2 regions of the Streptomyces sp. NBC_01257 genome follow, and region 2 is predicted to be linked to the other one. Evidence: riboswitches for the same ligand, from Rfam matches in the RefSeq annotation. Region 2 holds a riboswitch; the other holds the start of a gene.
What was found. Region 2 has a riboswitch for cyclic di-AMP ahead of OG408_RS15885 (transglycosylase family protein). Riboswitches for the same ligand answer to the same signal wherever they lie in the genome.

Region 1: it holds a riboswitch for cyclic di-AMP, as region 2 does, so the genes downstream of both, OG408_RS34940 (M23 family metallopeptidase) here and OG408_RS15885 (transglycosylase family protein) in region 2, are expected to answer to the same signal.

What each region holds. Positions count from the first base shown of each region.
Region 1 covers NZ_CP108472.1:8,000,368-8,009,463, reverse strand. Annotated here, with positions in the region: gene OG408_RS34980 (hypothetical protein) at 1-21, opposite strand, end outside; gene OG408_RS34975 (STM4015 family protein) at 197-1,150, shown strand; gene OG408_RS34970 (STM4015 family protein) at 1,158-2,129, shown strand; gene OG408_RS34965 (STM4014 family protein) at 2,110-3,252, shown strand; gene OG408_RS34960 (STM4013/SEN3800 family hydrolase) at 3,290-4,105, shown strand; gene OG408_RS34955 (STM4012 family radical SAM protein) at 4,102-5,466, shown strand; gene OG408_RS34950 (STM4011 family radical SAM protein) at 5,474-6,385, shown strand; gene OG408_RS34945 (SGNH/GDSL hydrolase family protein) at 6,401-7,243, opposite strand; gene OG408_RS34940 (M23 family metallopeptidase) at 7,426-8,361, opposite strand; cyclic di-AMP (ydaO/yuaA leader) riboswitch at 8,365-8,524, opposite strand; gene OG408_RS34935 (tyrosine-protein phosphatase) at 8,988-9,096, shown strand, end outside.
Region 2 covers NZ_CP108472.1:3,737,353-3,746,448, reverse strand. Annotated here, with positions in the region: gene OG408_RS15890 (transglycosylase family protein) at 1-682, shown strand, start outside; cyclic di-AMP (ydaO/yuaA leader) riboswitch at 984-1,157, shown strand; gene OG408_RS15885 (transglycosylase family protein) at 1,162-1,902, shown strand; gene eno (phosphopyruvate hydratase) at 2,189-3,469, shown strand; gene OG408_RS15875 (FtsB family cell division protein) at 3,586-4,056, shown strand; gene OG408_RS15870 (DUF501 domain-containing protein) at 4,123-4,656, shown strand; gene OG408_RS15865 (Ppx/GppA phosphatase family protein) at 4,817-5,761, shown strand; gene OG408_RS15860 (NAD(P)/FAD-dependent oxidoreductase) at 6,196-7,581, shown strand; gene OG408_RS15855 (cyclopropane-fatty-acyl-phospholipid synthase family protein) at 7,899-9,096, shown strand, end outside.

The DNA of each region.
Region 1 (9,096 bases), 4.3 Mb from region 2:
TACGTCGCCCTGCCGGTACACAGACGTCTCCCCTCCGCACCGGCACCCGCTGTGCCGGCCACACGGAAAACGCTACGGCGGGGGTCTGACAACGGGCCGGTGCGCGCCGTCGGCGGAGCCCGGTCGCCGCGTTGTCAGTGGGACTTGATAGACCTTGCGGACATCAACCCGTCGCCGTCATCAGGAGCTCAGGGCCATGTCCGGTGTGGACCACCTGCACGAGTTGCTCGGCCTTCCGGCCGTCGATTTCCAGACCGGGACGGAGGACGGCCCCCGGCCCGCCGCCGACGCGGTGGCCTGGCGCGTCTTCGTCGAGCCGTACGAGGACGAGGACCGCACCTGGGAGCAGGAGTTCACCGCCTTTCTGGAGGAGGTGGACCCGGCCGGCGTCCGTGCGCTGATCATCGGGCAGTGGGGCGAGTCGTACGAGGAGGACTCGTCGTACCCGATCGGTCTCGTGATCGCCGCCGCCGAGCGGCTGACGTCGCTGGAGGCGGTGTTCGTCGGCGACCTGACGATGGAGGAGGCGGAGATCTCGTGGATCCAGCAGAGCGATGTCACCGCACTCCTCACCGCTTTCCCGGCGCTGCTGGAGCTGGGGGTGCGCGGCGGGAGCGGGCTCGTCTTCCCGGCCACCGAGCACGAGCGGCTGCGTGCGCTCACCATCGAGACGGGCGGACTGCCGGTGGAGGTGGTGCGCGGGGTTCTCGACAGTGAACTGCCCGCGCTGGAGCGCCTCGACCTGTGGCTCGGCGTCTCCGCCTACGGGGGCGACACCGATGTCACGCATCTCGCCCCGCTGCTGTCGGGGACGCGTTTTCCGGCTCTGCACCATCTCGGTCTGCGCAACAGCGAGGTGGAGAACGAGATCGCGACCGCCGTCGCATCGGCGCCGCTCGTGGCCCGGCTGCGCACCCTCGACCTGTCCTGCGGCACGCTCGGCGACGAGGGTGCCGCGGCACTGCTGGAGGGCCAGCCGCTGACGCATCTCGATGTCCTCGATCTGCACCACCACTTCCTGACCGAGCCGATGGAGCGCCGGGTCGCGGAGTCGCTGGAGCCGCACGGGGTGCGGGTGGACCTGTCGGACCGCTGCAAGCCGTGGGGCGACCGCGGGGCCGCGGGCCGCTACGTCACGGTGTCGGAGTGAGAGCGCGATGACGGACATCGAGCACCCCGGCACCTTCCACGGCCTGCCGGTCTTCACCCTGCCGCCGGCGGCGGACGATGTGTCCGCGGCGTCCCTGCCCGCGGCGGACTCCGTGGCCTGGCGGCTGGACTGTGCCTGGGAGGAGCCGGCCTTCCCCGGGGTCTGGCGGCGTTTCCTGGACTCCGTCGACCCGGCCGGGGTCCGTGCGCTGCTGATCGGCCCCTGGTGGGTCGAGGACTACGGCTCCTTCGCTCCGGTGGCGGAGCTGATCAGCGCGGACGCGAGCCGCTTCCCGGCGTTGCGTGGGCTGTTCCTGGCCGATGTCGTCGGCGAGGAGTGCGAGGTGTCCTGGCTGGAGATGTCGGACGTCACCGCGCTGATCGATGCGTTCCCCCACCTGGAGGAGCTGGTGGTGCGCGGCGGCGGGGAGGCGGACCACACGCTGGGGAAACTGCGGCTGCGCCCGGTGCGCCATCAGGCGCTGAAATCGCTGCGGTTCGAGTCCGGAGGTCTGCCCGGGCCCGTCGTCCGCGCGCTCGGCGCGAGCGAACTGCCCGCGCTGGAGCGGCTGGAGCTCTGGTTCGGTGCCTCGTGGTACGGCGGTGACGCCACCGTGGAGGACATGAGGCCGCTCCTCGCGGGCGGCGGCTTTCCCCGGCTGCGCCATCTCGGCCTCCAGAACAGCGAGATCCAGGACGAGATCGCCGCGGCGGTGGCGTCCGCGCCGGTCGTCGCGCAGTTGGAGTCGCTCTCGCTCGCCATGGGAACGCTCAGCGACACGGGCGCCCTGGCCCTGCTCGACGGTCAGCCGCTCACCCATCTGACCTCTCTCGACCTGCACCACCACTACCTCACCGATCCGGTGATGGCGCGCGTCCGTGAGCTGTGTGCCCGCGAGGGCGTCCACGTGGACCTCGCCGAGGCGGACTACTGGGATCCCGAGGACGACGAGCCCCGTTATGTCGCGGTCAGCGAGTAGCGCGCCGCGCCTGGTGGTCGTCGGCAATCCCGGCAACCGCCGGGTCGGCCTCTTCCAGGACGCGGTGCGGGCCGCCGGGCTGCCGCCGGCCCGTACGGTGTCGTGGCTCGACGTCCTGAAGGGCGACGCGGCCTTCCGGGCCGGGGAGACCGTGCGTGTCGAGTCGCCTGGCGAGGACGCCGAGGTCGAGCGGCTGCTGCGCGATGTCGACGACCCGACCCGGGTGGAGGGCTCGGCCCTCTGGTACGCACGCTTCACCTCCGCCGTACGAGAGGTGGCCCGGGCGGCGACGGCCGCGGGCGCCGTCCTGCTGGACGGCCCCGGCGACATCGCGGTGCTGTTCGACAAGCGGCTGTGCCACGGTGTCCTGGCCGCGGCGGGCGTCCCCGTTCCCGCATCGCCCACATCGGGACCGGCCGCGCCCGCCGTGCGGGACTGGGCCGATGTGCGTGAGCTGATGGCGGACCACCGCATGCCGCGCGTGTTCGTGAAGCCCGCGCACGGGTCCTCCGCGTCCGGGGTGATGGCCCTGGAGACGGCCGGCCCCGGCCGGGTCCGGGCGACCACCTCGGTCGAGCGCGACCCGGCCGGCCGCCTCTACAACTCCCTCCGGGTACGCCGCTGCACGACGGAGCGCGAGGTCGCGGCGATCGTCGACGCGCTCGCGCCGGACGGTCTGCACGTCGAACGGTGGCTGCCGAAGGCCTCGCAGCGGGGCCGGGTCGCGGATCTGCGCGTCGTGGTGGTCGACGGCCGCGCCACCCATGCCGTCGTCCGCACCAGCCGCTCCCCCATGACCAATCTGCATCTCGGCGGCGCCCGCGGCGATCTGGACGAGGTGCGGGCCGCCGTCGCGGCGGCGGGCGGCAGCTGGGCCGGGGCGCTGGCCGTGTGCGAGCAGGCCGCCGCCGCCTTCCCGGACACGCTGTGCGTGGGCGTCGACCTGCTGCCCGCGACCGGCTGGCGGCGTTTCGCCGTCGGCGAGGTCAACGCCTTCGGTGATCTGCTGCCGCGGCTGACCGGTCTGCCGGGCAGCGGCGCCGAGGGCCTGGACACCTACGCGGCGCAGGTCGCCGCCGTACTGAACCGATCAAGGAACCACCGTGTCAGCGCACCGTCCTGAACCCCCCTCCGGCGTCATGGCCGCCACCGGTCCCGACATGAGCGAGGTCGTGGGCAGCCACGATCTGCTGCTCGTCACCCTGGACACCCTGCGGTACGACGTGGCGGCGGAGCTCGCCGCCGCCGGGCGCATCCCGCATCTGGCCCGGCATCTTCCGGGCGGCGTGTGGGAGAAGCGCCACGCCCCGGGCAGCTTCACCTTCGCCTCGCACCAGGCGATCTTCGCCGGGTTCCTGCCCACCCCCGCCTCCCCCGGCCCGCACCCCCGGCTGTTCGCCGCACGGTTCGCCGGCAGTGAGACGACGGCGGAGCGCACCTTCGTCTTCGACACGCCCGATCTGGTCTCGGGCCTGGCGCGGACCGGCTATCGCACGGTGTGCATCGGCGGAGTGGGGTTCTTCAACCAACGGGCGCCACTGGGCTCGGTGCTGCCCGGAATGTTCCAGGAGGCGCACTGGGAGCCGGAGTTCGGTGTCGCCTCGCCGACCTCGTTCGAGGCCCAGGTGGCCCGCGCCGAGCAGGTGGTCGGAGAGCTCCCGGCCGGCCAGAGGCTCTTCCTCTTCGTGAACGTGTCGGCCCTGCACCAGCCGAACTGGTTCCACCGCCCGGGTGCCACCCGCGACGCGGGCGACACCCGCGCCACCCACGCCGCCGCGCTGGAGTACGTGGACGCCCACATCGGGCGCCTCTTCGCCGCCGTGAGCAGTCGCCGCCGCGCCTTCGCCATCGTCTGCTCCGACCACGGCACGGCGTACGGCGACGACGGCTACACCGGTCACCGGCTCGGTCACGAGTCCGTGTGGACCGTTCCGTACGCGCACTTCTTCCTGGAACCGGGGGCCTCCGCACGATGACCGGCCTGCACACCGTCCGCCCGTACCAGAGCTACGTCTACGCCTATCCGCACAAGACGGCGTACAGCAGACTCTCCGAGCACCCCGAGGGGCGGCCCGCGCTGAGCGAGCTGTGGGCGGGTGAGCGCAAGGACGCGCTCTCGCTCTATCTCCACATACCCTTCTGCGAGGTCCGCTGCGGCTTCTGCAACCTCTTCACCCGGATCGGCGCGCCGGACGAGCTCACCACCCGCTACCTCGACGCGCTGGACCGGCAGGCGTCGGCCGTGCGGCACGCCCTGGGCCACGAGGAACCGGTGCGCTTCGCCGCCGCCGCGTTCGGCGGCGGGACACCCACGTACCTGACGGCGGGCGAGCTGGAGCGGCTGTGCGACATCGCGGAGAAGCGCATGGGCGCCGATCTGCGCTCCGTGCCGCTGTCCGTGGAGACCTCGCCGTCGACCGCCACCGCCGACCGGCTGGCCGTCCTGGCCGACCGGGGGACGACCAGGATCAGCATCGGGGTGCAGAGCTTCGTCGAGGCCGAGGCCCGGGCGGCGGTCCGTCCGCAGCGCCGCGCCGATGTGGAGAAGGCCCTCGGACTGATCAGGGAGACCCGCATCCCGCTCCTCAACATCGACCTGATCTACGGCATCGACGGCCAGACCGGGCGCAGCTGGCGCACCTCACTGGACGCGGCTCTGGAGTGGCGGCCCGAGGAGCTGTATCTGTACCCGCTGTACGTGCGTCCGCTGACCGGACTGGGCCGGCTCGGGGCCGCCGGGGAGGCGGCGGCGGACGCGGCCTGGGACGAGCAGCGGCTGCGGCTGTACCGGGCCGGCCGCGATCATCTCCTCTCCCACGGCTACGAGCAGGTGTCGATGCGCATGTTCCGCCGCGCGGACGCCCCGCGGACGGACGGCCCCGACGACTACGCCTGCCAGACGGACGGCATGATCGGCCTGGGCTGCGGCGCCCGTTCGTACACCTCGCGGCTGCACTACTCCTTCGACTACGCGGTGGAGATGCGCGAGGTGCGGGCGATCATCGACGGCTACACCGCCACCGAGGACTTCTCGCACGCGGAGGTGGGACGGTTCACCGACGGGGACGAGGCGCGCCGCCGTCACCTCCTGCAGTCCGTGCTGCAGGCCGAGGGGCTGCACGTGTCCGAGTACCGCGAGCGTTTCGGTACGTCGCCCCACGAGGACTTCCCCGAGGAGCTGGCGCGGTTCGGGGACCGGGGCTGGCTCGACGCGGGCGCGGCGGCCGGCGGCCTGCTGCGGCTGTCCCCCGAGGGCCTCGCCCACTCCGACGCGCTGGGCCCCGACCTCTTCTCCCCCGCCGTACGGGCCGCGATGGCCGCGTACGAGCTGAAGTGAGCCCCGTATGGACCTGACGATCCTCTACCGCGGCCCCCTCGCGTCGTGCGACTACGACTGCCCCTACTGCCCGTTCGCCAAGCGGCGTGACAGCCGGGAGCAGCTGCGGGCCGACCGGGCCGCGCTGGAGCGGTTCACGGCGTGGGCGGCGGCGCAGACCGGGGACCGGATCTCGGTGCTGTTCACACCGTGGGGCGAGGGCCTGGTGCGCTCCTGGTACCGCCGGGCACTGGTCGAGCTGTCCCGGCTGCCGCACATCCGCCGGGTGGCGATCCAGACGAACCTCAGCGGCCGTACGCAGTGGCTGGCCGCCGCGGGCACGGCGGGCCGCGACAAGATCGCGCTCTGGTGCACGTACCACCCGGGCCAGACACCGTACGAGCGTTTCCTCGCCCGGTGCGGGGAGCTGGCGTCCCTGGGGATCCGGCACAGCGTGGGGGTGGTCGGTCTCGACGGCCATCTCGACGAGGCGCGGCGGCTGCGGGCGGCCCTGCCCGACGAGGTCTACCTCTGGGTCAACGCCGCCGAGGGGCACACCTACACGGACGAGGAGGCGGACCGGTGGACGGCGGTCGACCCGCTGTTCCCGTACAGCCGCCATCCGCACCGCTCGGCCGGTCTGCCGTGCCGGACCGGTGAGTCGGTGATCTCGGTGGACGGTGACGGCACGGTGCGCCGCTGCCATTTCGTCCGGGCCGAGCTCGGCAATCTCTACGACGGCAGCTACCGCCGGGCGCTGGGGCCGCGGGCCTGCCCGCTGGCCGTCTGCGACTGCCACATCGGCTATGTGCACCTGGAGACGCTGCCGCTGTACGACGTCTTCGCGGGCGGTGTACTGGAGCGCATACCGGCGACGCCCCCGCCGGCGTCAGTCCCCCCGGGCACCCCGGCCGGTGGTCCGGGTACCCGGGGGGACTGAGGACAGCGGGGTCCCTCAGAGAGGCAGCAGGTCGGGCCGCTTGGCCCCGACGTGGTCCCCCGAGGACTCGCCGCGCAACCGCCTGCCGATCCACGGGACCAGGTACTCGCGCGCCCAGTGGATGTCGTCGCGCCGTACTTCGAATGTTCCGCGCTGCACCTGCGGCGGCCACGCCTGGTCCGGGTCGGCCGGCACGTCAAGGCCGAGGACCTGGGCGGCGCGCAGCGCGACCCGGGTGTGTCCCTCGGGCGACAGGTGCAGCCGGTCGTCGTCCCAGGCCCGCCGGTCCTGCACCGAGCGCAGGGACCAGAGGTCGAGGACGGGGCAGTCGTAGCGGTCGGCGATGGACCGCACATGGGCCGTGTAGGTGGCGATCTTGCCGCGCAGATGGCGCAGCACGGGAACGTTGCGGGTGTCGAAGCCGGTGGTGACCATGACGGTGCCGACCGACCTGGTCAGTTCGGCGACCGCGCGCTCGAAGCGTTCGGCCACGTCGTCGGGGTCGGTGCCCGGCCGGATGATGTCGTTGCCGCCCGCGCAGAAGCTCACCAGATCGGGGGCGAGTTCCCTGGCGCGCGGCACCTGCTCCTCGACTATCTGGTCGAGGAGGCGTCCTCGTACGGCGAGATTGGCGTATCGGAAATTCCCGTGCGCGGGGCCCGTGGCGCCCGTCGCGCCGGTGCCCGGGAGCTGGTCCGCGAGGAGTACCGCGAACCGGTCGGCCCAGCCGACGAACGTTCCGTCCGGGCCGGGGTCGCCGACTCCCTCGGTGAAGCTGTCGCCAATCGCCGCGTACGACCCGATGGCGCCCTGTCTGTTGTTGACGCCCTGCTGGATGTTGTTCGAATCGTCTGCCACAAGGGCTTATCCTGCACCGCCGAATGTGACCTACGCGACCGTAATAAGGGGTTGACGGGTGGTGAGATAGACCACCCGGTCAGTTTTTGGTAAAGGGGGAATAAGCAGAGGGACGGTGCGCCGCCGCACACCGTCCCTCTATGCATTGCTCAGGCCCGGATCACCGGACCGGTGTTGCTGGATCAGACGTTGATCCCGTGCGACGCCAGGTAGGCGATCGGGTCGATGTCCGAGCCGTACGCCGGGCCCGTGCGGACCTCGAAGTGGAGGTGCGGGCCGGTGGCGTTGCCGGTGGCGCCGGAGAGGCCGACCTGCTGGCCCGCGGTCACGGTCTGGCCCGCCGAGACGGAGAGCGAGGACATGTGGCCGTACTGCGAGTAGTGGCCGTCGGCGTGCTTGATGACGACCTCGTTGCCGTACGCGCCGCCCCAGCCGGCGGTGACGACGGTGCCGGAGGTGATGGCCTTCACGCTCGTGCCGGTGGCGACGGGGAAGTCGATGCCGGTGTGGCTGCCGCTGGACCAGCTGGCGCCGGAGGCACGGTAGGCGGTGGTGTGGTTGCCCGGGACCGGGTGGACGTAGCCGGAGCTGTCGCTCTGGGTCGCCGGGGCCGAGGTCTCCTTGGAGGAGGAGGCGTCGGAGGAGGACGAGTTGGAGACCGTGGAGGCCTTCGTCTCGGTCTTCGCCGGGGCCTTGGAGGGGGCCTTCGACGGGGTGGTGGCGCCGGTGGAGGTCTGCGCCGCGGACTTGCCGCCGAGCGTCAGCTTCATGCCCGGGAAGATCAGGCTCGGGTCGTCGCCGACGACCTTGCGGTTGTCCTGGTACAGCTTCTCCCAGCCGCCCTTGAGCTTGTGCTGGGCGGCGATCTTCGAGAGGTAGTCGCCGGAGACCACGGAGTACGTCCTGGAGCCGGCCTGCTCCTTCGCCACCGGCTTGGCCGGGGTGGCGTGCGTGGCGGCGGCCGACTTCGAGGTCGCGGGAGCGGCCTGCTCCGCGGCGTTGGCACCGGTGGCGCCGAGCAGCGGAAGCGCGATGACGGCTCCGCCGGCACTCGCGACGACGACGCCACGGGCGATGGTGCTGGACTTGGGACGGCGGTGCTTACCCGATATGGGCATGAAGGTTTTCCTCTCCGGCGCCTGCGAGGTGAGCTGTCGGGTTCGGACTGGAGATGTCCGGTCGCGACTGGCGCGACTTCACCCCGAGCCGGCCGGATTACCCGGTCGGCGGCTTACCTGGTTCCCCCGCTCCTGCCACGCGGTGAGTGGGTGCGAATTCCGGACGGCGGCAGGATTAGGCGGTCCGTCCGGATTGACAGCGAACGTAAGCGAGCCGGGACGGCGGAAACAAGCCACGGGTTCCTCATCGGATTCCGGGCCGGAAATTCGGTGCGGAATTCCGGTCACACTCCGTGGATTACGGATCTTGGCTTTCCGCGCGGTGCACGGACTACCCCACCGCGGCATCACCACACACCGTCACGGATATGATCCCGCTCACGAGAGGGTCATCATCTCCCGCATAAGCGGGGCATGTTCGACTAAATGCCTCAATACGGACATGTCATGCCCACCGCCCTCCCCCGATCGGGACATCCACCCGGGACCGACCCCCGCGCGAGGGGTCGGAGCAGGCGCGAAACGGGGGCGTGACCGAGATGATTGTCCGAGGAATCAATGTCGTATCGTCACGAGAGTGGACCCGTCGGCGACACGCGCCGGTGGCAGAGCCTCCAGGAGTGACCGTGACGCAGCAGCTGCCGCAGACCCCGTCGACGGAGCCCGAGCTGGCGGGTGTCCGCAATTTCCGTGACGTGGGCGGGCTGCCCACCTCGGACGGCCGCCGGGTGCGGT
Region 2 (9,096 bases):
CCTCGCCAGCCGCTCGCAGCAGATCGCCGTGGCGGAGAAGGTCCTGGAGGACCAGGGGCCGAAGGCGTGGCCCAGCTGTGCGGTCATCTCCGGTCTCGTCGCGGACAGCGGCCTGCCGGGTGTGGACCCGGGCACCACGCCCTCCCCCGAGCCGTCCGGCAGCACCGACCCGTCCGCGGACACGGACCCGTCCGCGGGGACCGGTGCGTCGGACGACGCGGCCGGTGACGCGGCCGGTGATGCGATGAACCCGTCGGACTCGGCGGACGACGCGACCGACGACGCGACGGACGGCGGCGGGAAGGCGGACGCCTCGGCGTCCCCGTCCGCCACGCCGTCCACCACGCCCTCGGACGACGCCTCGGACCCGGCGAAGGAGAAGAGCGGCAAGCACCGCGGCGCTCCGGCCCCCGAGGAGACGCGGCAGACCGGTGGCGGCAGTGACCGGGACTCGGGGCGGCATGCCTCGCGCGGCAGTGGTGACGCACGCGACACGGGCGCCCCGGCCGCCGACGGGACGTACACCGTCCGCGCCGGCGACAACCTGTGGGCCATTGCTGATGCACAGAAGCTGTCCGGCGGCTGGGCCGCGCTGTACGAGGCCAACAAGGCCGAGGTGGGGTCCGATCCGGACCTCATCCTGCCTGGCCAGAGCCTCGATCTCGGCGTGAAGGCCGAATGAGCGCAGTCTGATGATCAGCTGAAAACACCCTGAAAACTGGGGTAGTTAAGAGGCCTATGTCCCACTTTCGACTAAGTGAGACATGGGTCTCTTTGCGTGAACTGGCGTGTCTTGTCCGGGAGGTCCGCCCGCATCCGTTCCCACCTGCGGAAACAGTCGTTCTTCGGATGCAAGTAAGGGCTGTTTATCCGGTATGTCCATCTTTGAATGTGGGGGTTGCGTGTGTTTACGGTCGGAACCGCTCGCACCGCGGGCCCCGTCGACCGTCACGCCGAATCCTGCCGTCGGTCGAAGGGAACAGACGCGTAAAGCGCCGTAGGCAGGAGCGGGGGACCCAGGTAGGCGCCGGGCCCGGTCGTCGAACGCGACGCATCGGGAACGGCTAGGGGTTAAGTCGTGCGCTAGGACGCACGACCGGGCAACTCACTTGGCCCGAACCCGACAGCTCACCTCGTAGGCGTCGGTGAGGAGAAGTCTCGATGCTGCTCAACAGCAAGGGCAACAAGCACCGTCGCCCGTCCAAGGCCGTCCGTATCGCCACGCTCGCCGGTGTCACCGGTGCCGCCATCGCCGTGCCCCTGATGGGTGCCACCGGCGCCTCCGCCGCCTCCGTGTCCACGTGGGACGCCGTCGCCCAGTGCGAGTCCGGTGGCAACTGGTCCATCAACACCGGCAACGGCTACTACGGCGGCCTGCAGTTCTCGCAGTCCAGCTGGGCGGCCGCCGGCGGTACGCAGTACGCGGCCCGCGCCGACCTGGCGACCAAGTCGCAGCAGATCGCTGTCGCCGAGAAGCTCCTCGACATGCAGGGCCCGGGCGCCTGGTCCTGCGCCGGTGCCGGCAACCTGAGCAACGACGGTGTCGACCCGGGCGTCGACACCGGCTCCTCCGCCGCCAAGACGGAGGCCGCGCCGAAGACCGAGGCCGCGCCGAAGCAGGCCGAGCCGAAGAAGGCCGAGCGCACCGAGGCCCCCGCCACCAACCGCTCGGACCGTTCGACCGCCCCCAAGGCCGAGTCGAAGACGGTCACCACCCCGACCGGCAAGAAGGTCAAGAAGGGTGACGGCGAGTACAAGGTCGTCACCGGTGACTCCCTGAGCGAGATCGCCGCCGACCACAAGGTCGAGGGTGGCTGGAAGCACCTCTTCGAGCTGAACAAGGACATCGTCAAGGACGCCGACCTGATCTACCCGGGCCAGCAGCTCCACCTGACGAAGTAGTCGCGATCTCTCCTCGCTGAACACTCCGGCCGCCCCGGCCCGGCGCGCACCTTCCCCCCGTGCGTGCCGGGCCGGGGTCGGCCGGTTTCGGCGCTGATCGTTCAACTGTTGTAGTTACTTGCCAGTAAATTTCTGGAGCTTTGCCCTGCTATGCCTGCCCTTGGGTCCTTTTTCGTCCCAGGGGACGGGCGGTCGGCCGACTGAGGCGGCCGGGCCGGTTAGGCTCTTGTCGCAAGGCCAAAGTGACCCTGCACAACCAGCGTCATATCCCAGAAGGAGATGCCTCGTGCCGTCCATCGACGTCGTCGTAGCCCGGGAAATCCTCGACTCCCGCGGAAACCCCACGGTCGAGGTCGAGGTTGGCCTCGACGACGGCAGCACGGGCCGTGCTGCCGTCCCGTCCGGCGCCTCCACCGGTGCGTTCGAGGCCATTGAGCTTCGCGACGGAGACCCCAACCGCTACCAGGGCAAGGGCGTCGAGAAGGCCGTCCTCGCCGTGATCGAGCAGATCGGCCCGGAGCTCGTCGGCTACGACGCGACCGAGCAGCGGCTGATCGACCAGGCGATGTTCGACCTGGACGCCACCGAGAACAAGGGCTCGCTCGGCGCCAACGCCATCCTCGGCGTCTCGCTCGCCGTCGCCCACGCCGCCTCCGAGGCCTCGGACCTGCCGCTGTTCCGCTACCTCGGTGGCCCGAACGCGCACCTGCTGCCCGTCCCGATGATGAACATCCTCAACGGTGGGTCGCACGCCGACTCCAACGTGGACATCCAGGAGTTCATGATCGCGCCGATCGGCGCGGAGTCCTTCTCCGAGGCCCTGCGCTGGGGCGCCGAGGTCTACCACACGCTGAAGAAGGTCCTGAAGACCAAGGGCCTGTCCACCGGCCTCGGCGACGAGGGCGGCTTCGCGCCGAACCTGGAGTCGAACCGCGCGGCCCTCGACCTCATCGTCGAGGCCATCAAGGAGGCCGGTTACGCCCCGGGCAAGGACATCGCGCTCGCGCTCGACGTCGCCGCCTCGGAGTTCTACAAGGACGGCAAGTACGAGTTCGAGGGCAAGTCCCGCTCGGCCGCCGAGATGACCGAGTACTACGAGGAGCTCGTCTCCGCGTACCCGCTGGTCTCCATCGAGGACCCGCTGTACGAGGACGACTGGGCCGGCTGGAAGGTCATCACCGACAAGCTCGGCGCCAAGGTGCAGATCGTCGGCGACGACCTCTTCGTCACCAACCCGGAGCGCCTGGCCCGCGGCATCGAGGAGGGCTCCGCCAACGCCCTGCTCGTCAAGGTCAACCAGATCGGTTCGCTGACCGAGACCCTGGACGCCGTCGAGCTGGCCCAGCGCAACGGCTTCAAGTGCATGATGTCGCACCGCTCCGGCGAGACCGAGGACGTCACCATCGCCGACCTCGCGGTCGCCGTGAACTGCGGCCAGATCAAGACCGGCGCCCCGGCCCGCTCGGACCGTGTCGCCAAGTACAACCAGCTGCTGCGCATCGAGGAGATCCTCGACGACGCCGCGGTGTACGCCGGCCGCTCGGCGTTCCCGCGCTTCAAGGGCTGACCGCACAGCAGGCCCGGTAAAGCCCGGCGGGGTCAAGTGCCCCGGCCTCCGTCCGTCCCCGCACTCGGTCCCGTACCGTGTGCGGGGACGGACGTGCGTAATGGGGAGGCGGAGACATGGCCGCGAAGGACCGGGACCGGTTCTCCACCGCGACCCGGCTGCGGCTGCTCGGCGAGCAGACCGCGGCCCGCGTCTACCGGTCCCAGAACCGCCGCCAGGCACGCCGCTCCCGGCTCACCGGCCGGGCGGCCTTCCTGGCCCTGGTGGTGTGCTCACTGGTCGTCGCGCTCGCGTACCCGATGCGTCAGTACGTGTCGCAGCGCGACGAGATCGCCGACCAGGAGCGGCTGGCGCAGGAGGCCGAGGCCCGAACCGAGGAGCTGCGCGACGAGAAGGCGCGGCTCCAGGACGATGCCTACGTCAAGCGGCTGGCCCGCGAGCACCTGCACTACCTTCTTCCCGGGGAGACCGGCTACACCGTGGTCGACCCCGACTCGGTCAAGGAGCGCAACGGGAAGCCGGAGGAGACCGACCGGCCCTGGCACTCCAACCTCTGGGACGGCGTCGACAGCGCCGACCGCGGCTGAGCCGCGCCCCCTTCCGTACATCTGCAGAACCGCAGTTCGAGCAGTCCGATCAGACCCTAGGCAGGCATGGAAACGCCCCCTCCCCAGACCGAGTCCACCGCGCCCACGGACGCGGACATCGCCGCGTTCCAGCAGCAGCTGGGGCGCCCGCCGCGCGGCCTGCGCGCGATCGCGCACCGCTGCCCGTGCGGCAATCCGGACGTGGTCGAGACGCAGCCCCGGCTGGAGGACGGCACGCCGTTCCCGACGACGTTCTACCTGACGTGTCCGCGTGCGGCGTCCGCGATCGGCACGCTGGAGGCGAACGGGGTCATGAAGGAGATGACCGAGCGCCTCGGTACGGACCCCGAGCTGGCTGCGGCCTACCGGGTCGCGCACGAGGACTACATCGCGCGGCGTGACGCGATCGAGGTGCTGGAGGGCTTCCCGAGCGCGGGTGGCATGCCGGACCGGGTGAAGTGTCTGCACGTGCTCGTGGGGCACTCGCTGGCCGCCGGGCCGGGGGTGAACCCGCTCGGGGACGAGGCGATCGCGATGCTGCCGGAGTGGTGGCGCAAGGGGCCGTGCGTCTCGCCGTGCGGCGCGCCGGACGAGGGCTGACGGTCCGTACCCGGGGGCGCTGCCCCCGGACCCCCGCTCCTCAATCGCCGGAGGGGCTTGGATGGTGGCGCTGCCCCTGGCCCCTCCGTTCCTCAATCGCCGGAGGGGCCTGGACGGGGGCTCCGCTCTCGGGCCCCGCTCGCTGGATTCTGGAGTTCTCATGACGCGTGTAGCTGCCATCGACTGCGGTACCAACTCGATCCGTCTGCTGGTCGCGGACGCCGACCCCGGTACGGGGGAGCTCGTCGAGCTGGACCGGCGGATGGAGATCGTCCGGCTGGGCCAGGGCGTCGACCGGACCGGCCGGCTCGCCCCCGAGGCGCTGGAGCGGACCTTCGCCGCGTGCCGGCGGTACGCGGAGGTGATCAAGGAGCACGGTGCGGAGCGGATCCGTTTCGTCGCCACCTCCGCCTCCCGGGATGCCGAGAACAGGGACGACTTCGTCCGCGGGGTGCTGGACATCCTGGGCGTCGAGCCCGAGGTGATCAGTGGTGACCAGGAGGCCGCGTTCTCGTTCGACGGGGCCACCAAGGAGCTCGCCGGGCGCGACGACCTCGCGAAGCCGTATCTCGTCGTGGACATCGGCGGCGGCTCCACCGAGTTCGTCGTCGGCGATGACCGGGTGCGGGCCGCGCGGTCCGTGGACATCGGCTGCGTCCGGATGACGGAGCGGCACCTCGTGCGGGACGGTGCGGTCGTCGACCCGCCCACGGCCGCGCAGGCCGACGCGATCCGGGCGGACGTCGAGGCCGCTCTGGACCTGGCCGAGGAGACCGTTCCGCTCGGTTCGGCGGGCACGCTCGTCGGCCTCGCCGGGACGGTCACCACGGTGGCCGCCATCGCGCTGGGTCTCGACGCGTACGACTCCGGGGCGATCCACCACTCCCGGATCTCGCTGGAGCAGGTCCGGGAGATCACCGGGCGGCTCCTCGCCTCGACCCACGCCGAGCGTGCGGCGATCGGCGCGATGCACCCGGGGCGGGTCGACGTGATCACCTCCGGGGCGCTGATCCTGCTGGCCCTGATGGAGCGGGCCGGGGCCCGTGAGGTCGTGGTCAGTGAGCACGACATTCTGGACGGCATCGCCTTCTACGCGGCCCGTTAGGGGCCCTTCGGGGGCGTCGGGGGGCCTTGCTCATACGCACTCCGGCCTGCACTTTTGAGAGGCCCGGGGCCACCCGGGGGGTGCCTTCGGGGACACGGCGCGACGAAGTTCGTGAACTTCTTCACAAGGAATTCGGTCCCTGGGGGCGGACTTCTGCTCCGAACGGGCCTGCGGGAGGGTGTGCGGGGTCCCGCGCCCCGGATGCGGGAGGGTTCCGGGCGCGTTGCGGGTATGTGAATCCGCGTGGTGGTCCACCGTGCCCGGCGGCTCAAGGGCCAGCTCACAAGCGGTGAACAACGTTCGCCGGGGTGTCGTGGTTCCCCTGCTGGGTCATGACCTGGGTCACGTGGGCGGCGAAGTGTAGCAGAGGGTGGGCCATACCTTGTGAAGGGGCTCACGAGCGTGCCCCCCGAGGGGGGTGGATACTCGATGGCATGAGCACCACGGAGCGTCCCAGGATCCTCGTAGTAGGCGGTGGGTACGTAGGCCTGTACGCAGCTCGGCGCATCCTGAAGAAGATGCGCTATGGAGAGGCGACCGTCACGGTCGTCGACCCCCGGTCGTACATGACGTACCAGCCCTTCCTCCCCGAAGCTGCTGCCGGCAGCATCTCGCCTCGGCATGTCGTCGTCCCGCTGCGACGCGTGCTGCCCAAGGCTGAGGTCCTCACCGGCCGAGTCACGACCATCGACCAGGACCGCAAGGTCGCCACGGTTGCGCCGCTCGTCGGCGAGGCCTACGAGCTGCCCTTCGACTACCTGGTCATCGCGATGGGCGCCGTCTCCCGTACCTTCCCGATCCCCGGCCTTGCCGAGCAGGGCATCGGCATGAAGGGCATCGAGGAGGCCATCGGTCTGCGCAACCACGTCCTGGAGCAGCTGGACAAGGCCGACTCCACGACCGACGAGGACGTCCGCCGCAGGGCGCTGACGTTCGTCTTCGTGGGCGGCGGCTTCGCCGGCGCGGAGACCATCGGCGAGGTCGAGGACATGGCCCGCGACGCGGCGAAGTACTACACGAACGTGAAGCGCGAGGACATGCGCTTCATCCTCGTCGACGCCGCCGACAAGATCCTTCCCGAGGTCGGCCCGAAGCTGGGCACCTGGGGCCGGGAGCACCTGGAGTCCCGCGGTGTCGAGGTCTTCCTCTCGACCTCCATGGACTCCTGCGTCGACGGTCACGTGGTGCTGAAGAACGGTCTGGAGGTCGACTCCAACACCATCGTGTGGACGGCCGGTGTGAAGCCGAACCCGGCGCTGGCCCGCTTCGGCCTGCCGCTCGGTCCGCGTGGTCACGTCGACACCACCGAGAAGCTCCAGGTGCAGGGCACCGACTACATCTGGGCCGCGGGCGACAACGCCCAGGTTCCGGACATGGTCGGCCGCAAGGCCGGCAACCCGAACGCCTGGTGCCCGCCGAACGCCCAGCACGCGCTGCGTCAGGCCAAGGTCCTCGGTGACAACGTCATCTCCGGGATGCGCGGCTTCCCGCAGGGCGACTACAGCCACGCCAACAAGGGTGCGGTCGCCGGTCTCGGCCTGCACAAGGGCGTCGCGATGATCGTCATGGGCAAGGTGAAGATCAAGCTCAAGGGCCGTCTCGCCTGGTACATGCACCGTGGCTACCACGGCATGGCGATGCCGACCTGGAACCGCAAGATCCGGATCTTCGCCGACTGGACCCTGGCGATGTTCCTCAAGCGCGAGGTCGTCTCGCTCGGCGCCATGGAGACTCCCCGCGAGGAGTTCTACGAGGCCGCCAAGCCCGCCCCGGCCCCCGCCGCCGCCAAGCCCGTGGGCGAGAAGGCCAAGGCCTCCTAGCTCCCGGATTCGTTTCAGGTACGTCGCACAACGCCCGAAGGGGCCGTCCGCCATCCGTGGTGCGGACGGCCCCTTCGGCGTATCGGCGCAGGTCGGCACGGTGGTCAGCGGGAAGGGGTGCGGGCCGGACCCCCGGCGGATGCATGTGCCGTACAAGTATTTTGCCGTTCCATTGCGCGGTAGCGGGATGGCCCGGCCGCCGGAAACTGTTGTGGGGGGTGTACCTCGCCTTGGCGCCAAGGGTGCCGGGGCGTGGTCCGAGACATGTGTGGGCATGTCCGGGCACGTCGGGAAACACCATCACGGAGGTGTGCGCCATGGCAGACGCCGCGTCGCGGCTGACCGCTCTCGCCCAGGAGTTGCTGGGAGAACCCCTACCGGTCCGCATCCGGGCCTGGGACGGCAGCGAATCCGGACCGCCCGGTGCCCCCGTCCTCGTCATCAGGAACCGCCGTGCCCTGCGCCGCCTGCTGTGGAAGCCGGGCGAACTGGGCCTGGCCCGCGCCTGGGTGGCCGGCGAGCTCGACATCGAAGGCGATCTGTACGCGGCCCTGGACCTGATGGCCGGGCTGATCTGGGACCGCGGGGCCGACGCCAAGGACAGCGTCCACCCCGTCCGCGACCCGAAGCTGCGGGCCGCCGCCAAGGGGCTGGTGCAACTGGCCGGCCCCTGGCCGCCGCCCCCGCCGCCGCCCGAGGAGGTACGGCGCCGCACCGGCACCCTGCACACCAAGCGCCGCGACAAGGAGGCCATCAGCCACCACTACGACGTGGGCAATGACTTCTACGCACTGGTCCTCGGCCCGTCCATGGTCTACTCCTGCGCCTACTGGGAGGACGGCGGGACCCTTGAGGACGCCCAGCGCGACAAGCTCGACCTGGTCTGCCGCAAGCTCGCCCTGAAGGAGGGCGACCGCCTCCTGGACGTCGGCTGCGGCTGGGGCTCCATGGCCATCCACGCCGCCCGCGAGTACGGCGCCCGGGTCACCGGAGTGACCCTCTCCGTGGAGCAGGCCGCCTTCGCCAGGAAGCGCATCGCGGAGGAAGGGCTGACCGACCGGATCGAGATCCGGGTCCAGGACTACCGGGACGTCAGGGACGGCCCGTACGACGCCATCTCCTCGATCGGCATGGCCGAGCACGTCGGCTCCGTCCGCTACCGCGAGTACGCCGACGACCTCTACGCACTCCTCAGGCCCGGCGGGCGGCTCCTCAACCACCAGATCGCCCGCCGCCCGGAGAAGGACGAGTCCGCCTACCACGTGGACGAGTTCATCGACGCCTACGTCTTCCCGGACGGCGAACTCGCCCCGGTGGGCCGCACGGTCGCCACTTTGGAGGAAGCCGGTTTCGAGGCCCGCGACGTCGAGTCGCTCCGCGAGCACTACGCCCTGACCCTGCGCACCTGGGTCGCCAACCTGGAACGGGACTGGGACAGCGCGGTCCGGATGACCTCTCCCGGCCGGGCGAGAGTCTGGCGGCTCTACATGGCCGCCTCCGCACTCTCCTTCGAGC